2 regions of the Stenotrophomonas sp. LARHCG68 genome follow, and region 2 is predicted to be linked to the other one. Evidence: riboswitches for the same ligand, from Rfam matches in the RefSeq annotation. Region 2 holds a riboswitch; the other holds the start of a gene.
The links. Region 2 has a riboswitch for thiamine pyrophosphate ahead of ACIPR8_RS07745 (TonB-dependent siderophore receptor). Riboswitches for the same ligand answer to the same signal wherever they lie in the genome.
Positions count from the first base shown of each region.

Region 1: another riboswitch for thiamine pyrophosphate. It lies ahead of thiC (phosphomethylpyrimidine synthase ThiC); the one in region 2 lies ahead of ACIPR8_RS07745 (TonB-dependent siderophore receptor).

Region 1 is NZ_JBIXJV010000001.1:550,268-553,672, reverse strand. Features, by position in the region: gene thiC (phosphomethylpyrimidine synthase ThiC) at 1-1,631, opposite strand, end outside; TPP riboswitch at 1,748-1,849, opposite strand; gene ACIPR8_RS02390 (BCCT family transporter) at 2,069-3,405, shown strand, end outside.
Region 2 is NZ_JBIXJV010000002.1:74,093-77,497, forward strand. Features, by position in the region: gene ACIPR8_RS07735 (hypothetical protein) at 1-314, shown strand, start outside; gene ACIPR8_RS07740 (phosphotransferase enzyme family protein) at 568-1,704, shown strand; TPP riboswitch at 1,748-1,843, shown strand; gene ACIPR8_RS07745 (TonB-dependent siderophore receptor) at 1,914-3,405, shown strand, end outside.

The sequences.
Region 1 (3,405 bases), on a different contig from region 2:
TGGAACTGGTCCTCCCAACGGAACTCGAAGCGCGCCTTGGACAGCGCGTTGTCGCGCACCTGCGCGCCCGGGTGACCCTTGGCCAGGTCGGCCGCGTGCGTGGCGATCTTGTAGGCCATGATGCCGTCGCGCACGTCCTGGCGGTTGGGCAGGCCCAGGTGCTCCTTGGGCGTCACGTAGCACAGCATCGCCGTGCCGTACCAACCGATCATCGCCGCGCCGATGGCGCTGGTGATGTGGTCGTAGCCCGGCGCGATGTCGGTGGTCAGCGGGCCGAGCGTGTAGAACGGCGCTTCGCCGCACTCGTGCAGCTGCTTGTCCATGTTCTGCTTGATCAGCTGCATCGGCACATGGCCCGGACCTTCGATGATGGTCTGCACGTCGTGCTTCCAGGCGATTTTGGTCAATTCGCCCAGCGCTTCCAGTTCGCCGAACTGCGCCGCGTCGTTGGCATCGGCGATGCAGCCCGGGCGCAGGCCATCACCGAGGCTGAAGGACACGTCATAGGCCTTCATGATCTCGCAGATGTCCTCGAAGTGCGTGTAGAGGAAGTTCTCCTTGTGGTGCGCCAGGCACCACTTGGCCATGATCGAACCACCGCGCGACACGATGCCGGTCACGCGCTTGGCAGTGAGCGGCACATGACGCAGCAGCACACCGGCGTGGATGGTGAAGTAATCCACGCCCTGCTCGGCCTGTTCGATCAGGGTGTCGCGGAAGATCTCCCAGTTGAGTTCTTCGGCGCGACCATCCACCTTTTCCAATGCCTGGTAGATCGGCACGGTACCGATCGGCACCGGGGAATTGCGGATGATCCACTCGCGGGTTTCGTGGATGTGCTTGCCGGTGGACAGGTCCATCACCGTGTCGCCGCCCCAGCGGATCGCCCACACCAGCTTCTCCACTTCCTCGGCGATGCCCGAGGACACCGCGCTGTTGCCGATATTGGCGTTGATCTTGGTCAGGAAGTTGCGACCGATGATCATCGGTTCGCTTTCCGGGTGGTTGATGTTGTTGGGCAGCACGGCGCGCCCACGCGCGATCTCGTCACGCACGAATTCCGGGGTGATGACCTTCTGGATGTCGGCGCCGAAGCTCTGCCCCGGGTGCTGCGCGAGCAGGCCGGAATCACGTACCGCCTCCAACCGCTGGTTCTCGCGGATGGCGACGAACTCCATCTCCGGGGTGATGATGCCGCGGCGCGCGTAGTGCATCTGGGTGACGTTGGCACCGCCAATGGCACGACGCGGTAGCACGCGCGCCGGGAAACGCACGGCATCGAGCCTGGCATTGCCTTCGCGCGAACGCCCGAACGCCGAGCTCAGGCCCGGCAGCTGCCCGGTATCGCCACGCTCCTGGATCCAGCGTGCGCGCAGTGGCGCCAGCCCGGCGGCCAGGTCGATGCGCGCCTGCGGATCGGTGTACGGGCCGGAGGTGTCGTACACCGTGATCGGGGGGTTCTCCTCGCCGCCGAACAACGTGGGCGTGCGCGTCTGTGCGATCTCGCGCATCGGCACCTGCAGGTCGGCCCGCGAACCGGGCACGAAGATCTTGCGCGAGCCGGGGATCGGCTGGGTCACGGATTCGGAGAGTTGCTGGGCCTGCTGCTGCAGGCTGGGCTGGGCGTTCATCGGCATTCGTCCTGGTCGAGCCGCACCGGGAGGTGCGGGCCATGCGAGGGATTCGCATGACGGAACGAAGCGAAGGCGCACGCCGATGGCGGTTGTCCCCTGTGACCGGAACGCATGCCATGGCACACGAAGCTTCCCTACGCCGGTATGAGCCGGATCAGGTTCGAAGGGTATGTCTCAACCGTGGCCCGATGGCCGCGGTACCCCCGCTTCGGGCGGCATTAGACCACAAAGCGGTGACACCTGGCCCGGTGCGCCGCGTCATCGCCTGCTAACGGAATCGTGACGTCCCGTTCAGTAACATCCCGCCCCGGTGCGATGCCCTGCTGGCCGCGCCACGGTGCTCGTCCACCTTTCCCTGCCCGGCCCTGGCGCCGGCCCTCGCTGCAAGCCCCGGCTCGCTCCCCTCAATCGCTCTTGATCGGAGACGCTCCTTCATGGTGTTTCGTGTTTCCATCGCACTGGTCGCCGTACTGGTGCTCCTGGCCGGCATCGCGCCCGGTCCCTTCAACGACGTGGTCCAGGCCACGCTGACGCATGTCGTGCGCGGCGCGGGCTGGATGTACCTGTTGATCGTGTTCCTCACCCTGACCTTCCTGCTGTACCTGGCGTTCGGCCGCTTCGGCAACCTGCGCATCGGCGGCGAGGACGCCGAGCCGGACTTCTCGCGCGCCAGCTGGCTGTCGATGCTGTTCGCCGCCGGCATGGGCATCGGTCTGGTGTTCTGGGGCGCGGCCGAGCCGATCTCGCACTTCGTCACCCCGCCGGAAGGGCTGCCGCCACAAGGCATGGACGCGGCGCGTGCCTCGATGCGCTACGCGTTCTTCCACTGGGGCCTGCACCCGTGGGCGATCTACGCGCTGATCGGGCTGGCGATGGCCTGGTTCCAGTACAACCGCAATGGCCGGGGACTGATCAGCGACATGCTGCAGCCGGTGATCGGCCGCCATCACCGCGGCGCGTTCGGCAAGCTGGTGAACATCGCCGCGGTGGTGGCCACCGCCATCGGCGTCGCCACCACGCTGGGCTTCGGCACCATCCAGATCTCGGCCGGCCTGCAGCGCGTGTTCGGCATCACCGCCGATGTCCCGCTGCAGATGACGGTGATCGCGGTCGCCTTCGTGCTGTACATGATCTCCACCACCAGCGGCGTGGAGCGCGGCATCAAGTGGCTGTCCAACTTCAACCTGGCTCTGGCCGCGCTGCTGTTGGCCGCGGTGCTGGTGCTGGGCCCGACCGGCTTCATCTTCGACACCTTCACCACCACGCTGGGCTCCTACCTCAACCAGCTGGTGACGATGAGCCTGCGCATGTCGCCATTCTCCGGCAGCACCTGGGTGGCCGACTGGACCATCTTCTACTGGGCCTGGTGGATTGCCTGGGCGCCGTTCGTCGGCGCCTTCATCGCGCGGGTGTCACGTGGTCGCAGCGTGCGCGAGTTCGTGGTCGGGGTGGTGCTGGCACCGACCGTGCTCGGCTTCCTGTGGTTCTCGGTGTTCGGTGGCACCGCGCTGTGGTCGCAGCTGTTCGGCCACGCCGACCTGGTGCAGGCGCTGGGCAACGGCTACGAGACGGTGCTGTTCACCCTGTTCGACAGCCTGCCCGGCTCGCTGCTGCTGTCGTGCCTGGCACTGGTGCTGCTGATGATCTTCTTCGTCACCTCGGCCGACTCTGCGGTGCTGGTGTTGGCCAGCATGTCCACCGACGAGGCCGGCGACCCGCCGCTGTCGCGCAAGCTGGTGTGGGGCGTGGCGGTGGCGCTGATCGCCGCGGT
Region 2 (3,405 bases):
TCAACTGGCGCGACGGCTCACGGACCGTCTATCGGGTCAGCGTGGACAACGTGGGAGAGGCGAAGTACGTGACTGGCGAGAGTCGCGACAGTCTCGGCAACAAGTTTCCGGACGCAACCATCGCGACCCGCGATACCGCACCGGAGTACGCAGGCAACTACTACTTCGGCGAAGGCCGGGAAGGCTCGAGAAATCTGGAACGCTGGATCGAATCCGCCCGTCTCTACGGTGTCCCGATTGGAGGCTCCGCCGCGGGACGCAACCGGATGTCGTGCAGCTGGAATGGCGAGACGATCAACTGCAGCATCCGATGACGTCCCGCTTCACCTGCCTGTAGGGGGCTTCCGCCCAGTTGGCCGCGGGCATGAACGTGTCGGCCACCCTCTGCGGGCCAGGCGGAATGGAGGGGAGGCATTCCCCTGCCCCGCGCATTCGGACTCCGGTCATCCGTGCATGGCGCCCCTCTCCCCGCATGCGGGAGAGGGGCGTTGCCGCACGCCCCCTCCCCCTGCCGGCCCGACGCGCTACCCTGTCGCCCCTGTACCACCACGCCCACCCCGCTTTGCCATGACCACCTCCCCTCACCGCGTCCAAGGCCTCAACAACGACGAGGTGCCGGCCGACTGGCCTGCGATCAGCGCCAGCGAGATCGCATGGCTGGCGACGCGCTTCCCACAGCTGGAAGCCACGGCAACGCTGATCTGGCATAGCCCACGCCCGATGTCCGCCGCGGCCATCGCGCGAGGCGTCAATGGCAGGGTCTTCATCAAGCGCCACCATCACCGCGTCCGCACCGCCGCCACGCTGGCCGAGGAACACCGCTTCATCGCGCACCTGGCCCGGGCAGGTGTCCCCGTGGTTGACGTACTGGCGGACCGCAGCGGAGCCACCGCCCTTGCGCACGAAGGCTGGACCTACGAGCTGCATGCCATCGGCGAGGGGGACGACCTGTACCGCGATGCGCCATCATGGACGCCGCTTACCGACCTCGCCCAGGCACGCGAGGCCGGTCGCATGCTGGCCACGCTGCACCACGCAGCGGAGAGCTACACCGCGCCACAACGCGACACCCACATCCTGATTGCCCGCGATGAGCTGATCCGCAGTGCCGACCCCATCGCGCTGCTGGCACGCGACGCCTCCACGCGCCCGGCCCTGCACGACTACCTGTCCCGACGCCCATGGCTACAGGAGCTGCAGCAGAGCGTGTTGCCTTGGCACAACGGCCTGGCCGAGCGCCTGCAGGCCGAACCACGCCTGTGGGCACACAACGATTGGCATGTATCCAACCTGCTGTGGCGGCGCGAGGGCGAGGCGACGCGGATCGCCAGCGTGCTCGACTTCGGGTTGGCCTCGCCGACCAGCGCGCTGTTCGACCTGGCCACCGCCATCGAGCGCAATGCCATCGCCTGGCTGGAACTGGAGCGCGGCATGGCCGCCGTGCATGTGGATACCGCACTGGCCCTGCTCGACGGCTACCGGCAGGTGCGCCCGCTCCCGGCCGCCCAGGTACACCTGCTGGCCGATCTGCTGCCCGTCGTGCATTTGGACTTCGCACTGTCCGAAGTGGAGTACTTCCACGGCATCACCGGCTCCACCGCCAATGCCGACATCGCCTACTACGACTTCCTGCTCGGCCATGCCCGTTGGTTCGGCAGCGCCGACGGCCAGGCCCTGCTGTCCGCCCTGCACGCCGCTGCCTGAATACCAACGGGGCGCAAATCCGTACCGTTTGTGGTCAAATACGCGCCTGAAGCGGGGGTGCCTGGTTTTCGCAGGCTGAGAGAGTCCCTTGGAACCTGATCCGGTTTGCACCGGCGTAGGGAGCTTTGAGCAGCAGGCACACCGCCTCCATGGCCGGTTGCGCGTGCGCGCCTTCGCTTCGTCTCCCCCACCGGCTGATGACGAAACGAATGAACCGCTGCTACCGAATCTCGCTGTTGAGCGCTGCCCTGAGCGCGGCCCTGCCGCTGTACGCCAGCAACCTCGAAACCGCCGCCGAGCGCTCGCCCACCGAGCTGGCCGCGGTGCGCGTGCAGGCCGAGCAGCCGCATGCCGGGAACACCCAGTCCAACAGCTTCGGCGCCGGTGACTGGAAGAACACCCCGGCGTCGATCACCGTGCTGGACCGCGAGCTGCTCGACAGCCGCCACGTGCGCACGCTGTCCGAGCTGGCCTACAACGATGCGTCGCTGGGCGACGCCTACGCGCCGGTCGGCTATTACCAGAACATCGCCATCCGCGGCTTCGCGCTGGATACGGCCACCGGCTACCGCTTCAACGGCCTGAGCATGGCCGGCGAGCAGCGCCTGGCGCTGGAGAACGTGCAGCAGGTGGAAATCCTCAAGGGCGAGGCTGGCCTGGCCGCTGGCGTGATCGCCCCCGGCGGCGTCATCAACTACGTGGGCAAGCGCCCGGCCGAAGTACGCACCGTCACCCTCGCCACCGATTCGGAAGGCAGCCGCTATGCCGCGGTCGACGTCGGCCATTGGGTGACGCCGCGCATCGGCCTGCGCTTCAACGCCGCGTGGGATGACAGCAACTCCTATATCGACAATGCCGACGGCCGCCGCAACTTCTACGCACTGGCCACCGACTGGCTGATCGGCGAGCGCGGCAAGCTGGAAGTGGATGCCAACTACCAGACCAGCGCACAGCGCTCGGCGTCGGGCTACCAGTTGCTGGGCGCCACCACCCTGCCACGCAACGTTGACCGCAAGAAGATGCTCGGCCACCAGGCATGGCAGGCGCCGGTCGGCATCGACAGCACCAACCTCACCGCGCTGCACACCTTCGACTTCAACGAGGCCTGGCAGTCACGCGTGTCGGCCAGCTACAGCCGCTCGGTCATCGACGACAACGTCGCCTTCGCCTACGGCTGCTACTACGCCGCCGAATGCGCCGACGGCAGCGTGCCGGGCAACTATTTCGCACCCAACGGCGACTACGACATCTACGACTACCGCAGCCCGGACGACACCCGCCGCAACCGCCAGCTGCGCGCCGAGCTGCGTGGCCAGTTCAGCACCGGCAACGTCGCGCACCAGCTGACCGTGGGCGCGGACTACTTCGACCGTACCGTGGACAAGCGCCGCAACGTCAACGAGTACGTGGGCACCGCCAACATCCACGACAAGGACGTGCCGCAGTTCGCACCCTCGCCCCTGCAGCCGGGCCCGTCGGTGCGCCGCCTGGACAGCACGCAGAAGTCGCTGTTCGTGCTCGACCGCGTGAGCTTCGCCGACGATTGGCAGCTGCTGGCCGGTGGCCGCTTCGTGCGCCTGGACGAGCGCGCCTTCGACAAGCGCGGCAACCTGGAACGCAGCAACCGGCTGTCGCGCTTCCTGCCGCAGACCGCGCTGATCTGGAGCGCCAACGACGATCTCAACCTCTACGCCAGCTATG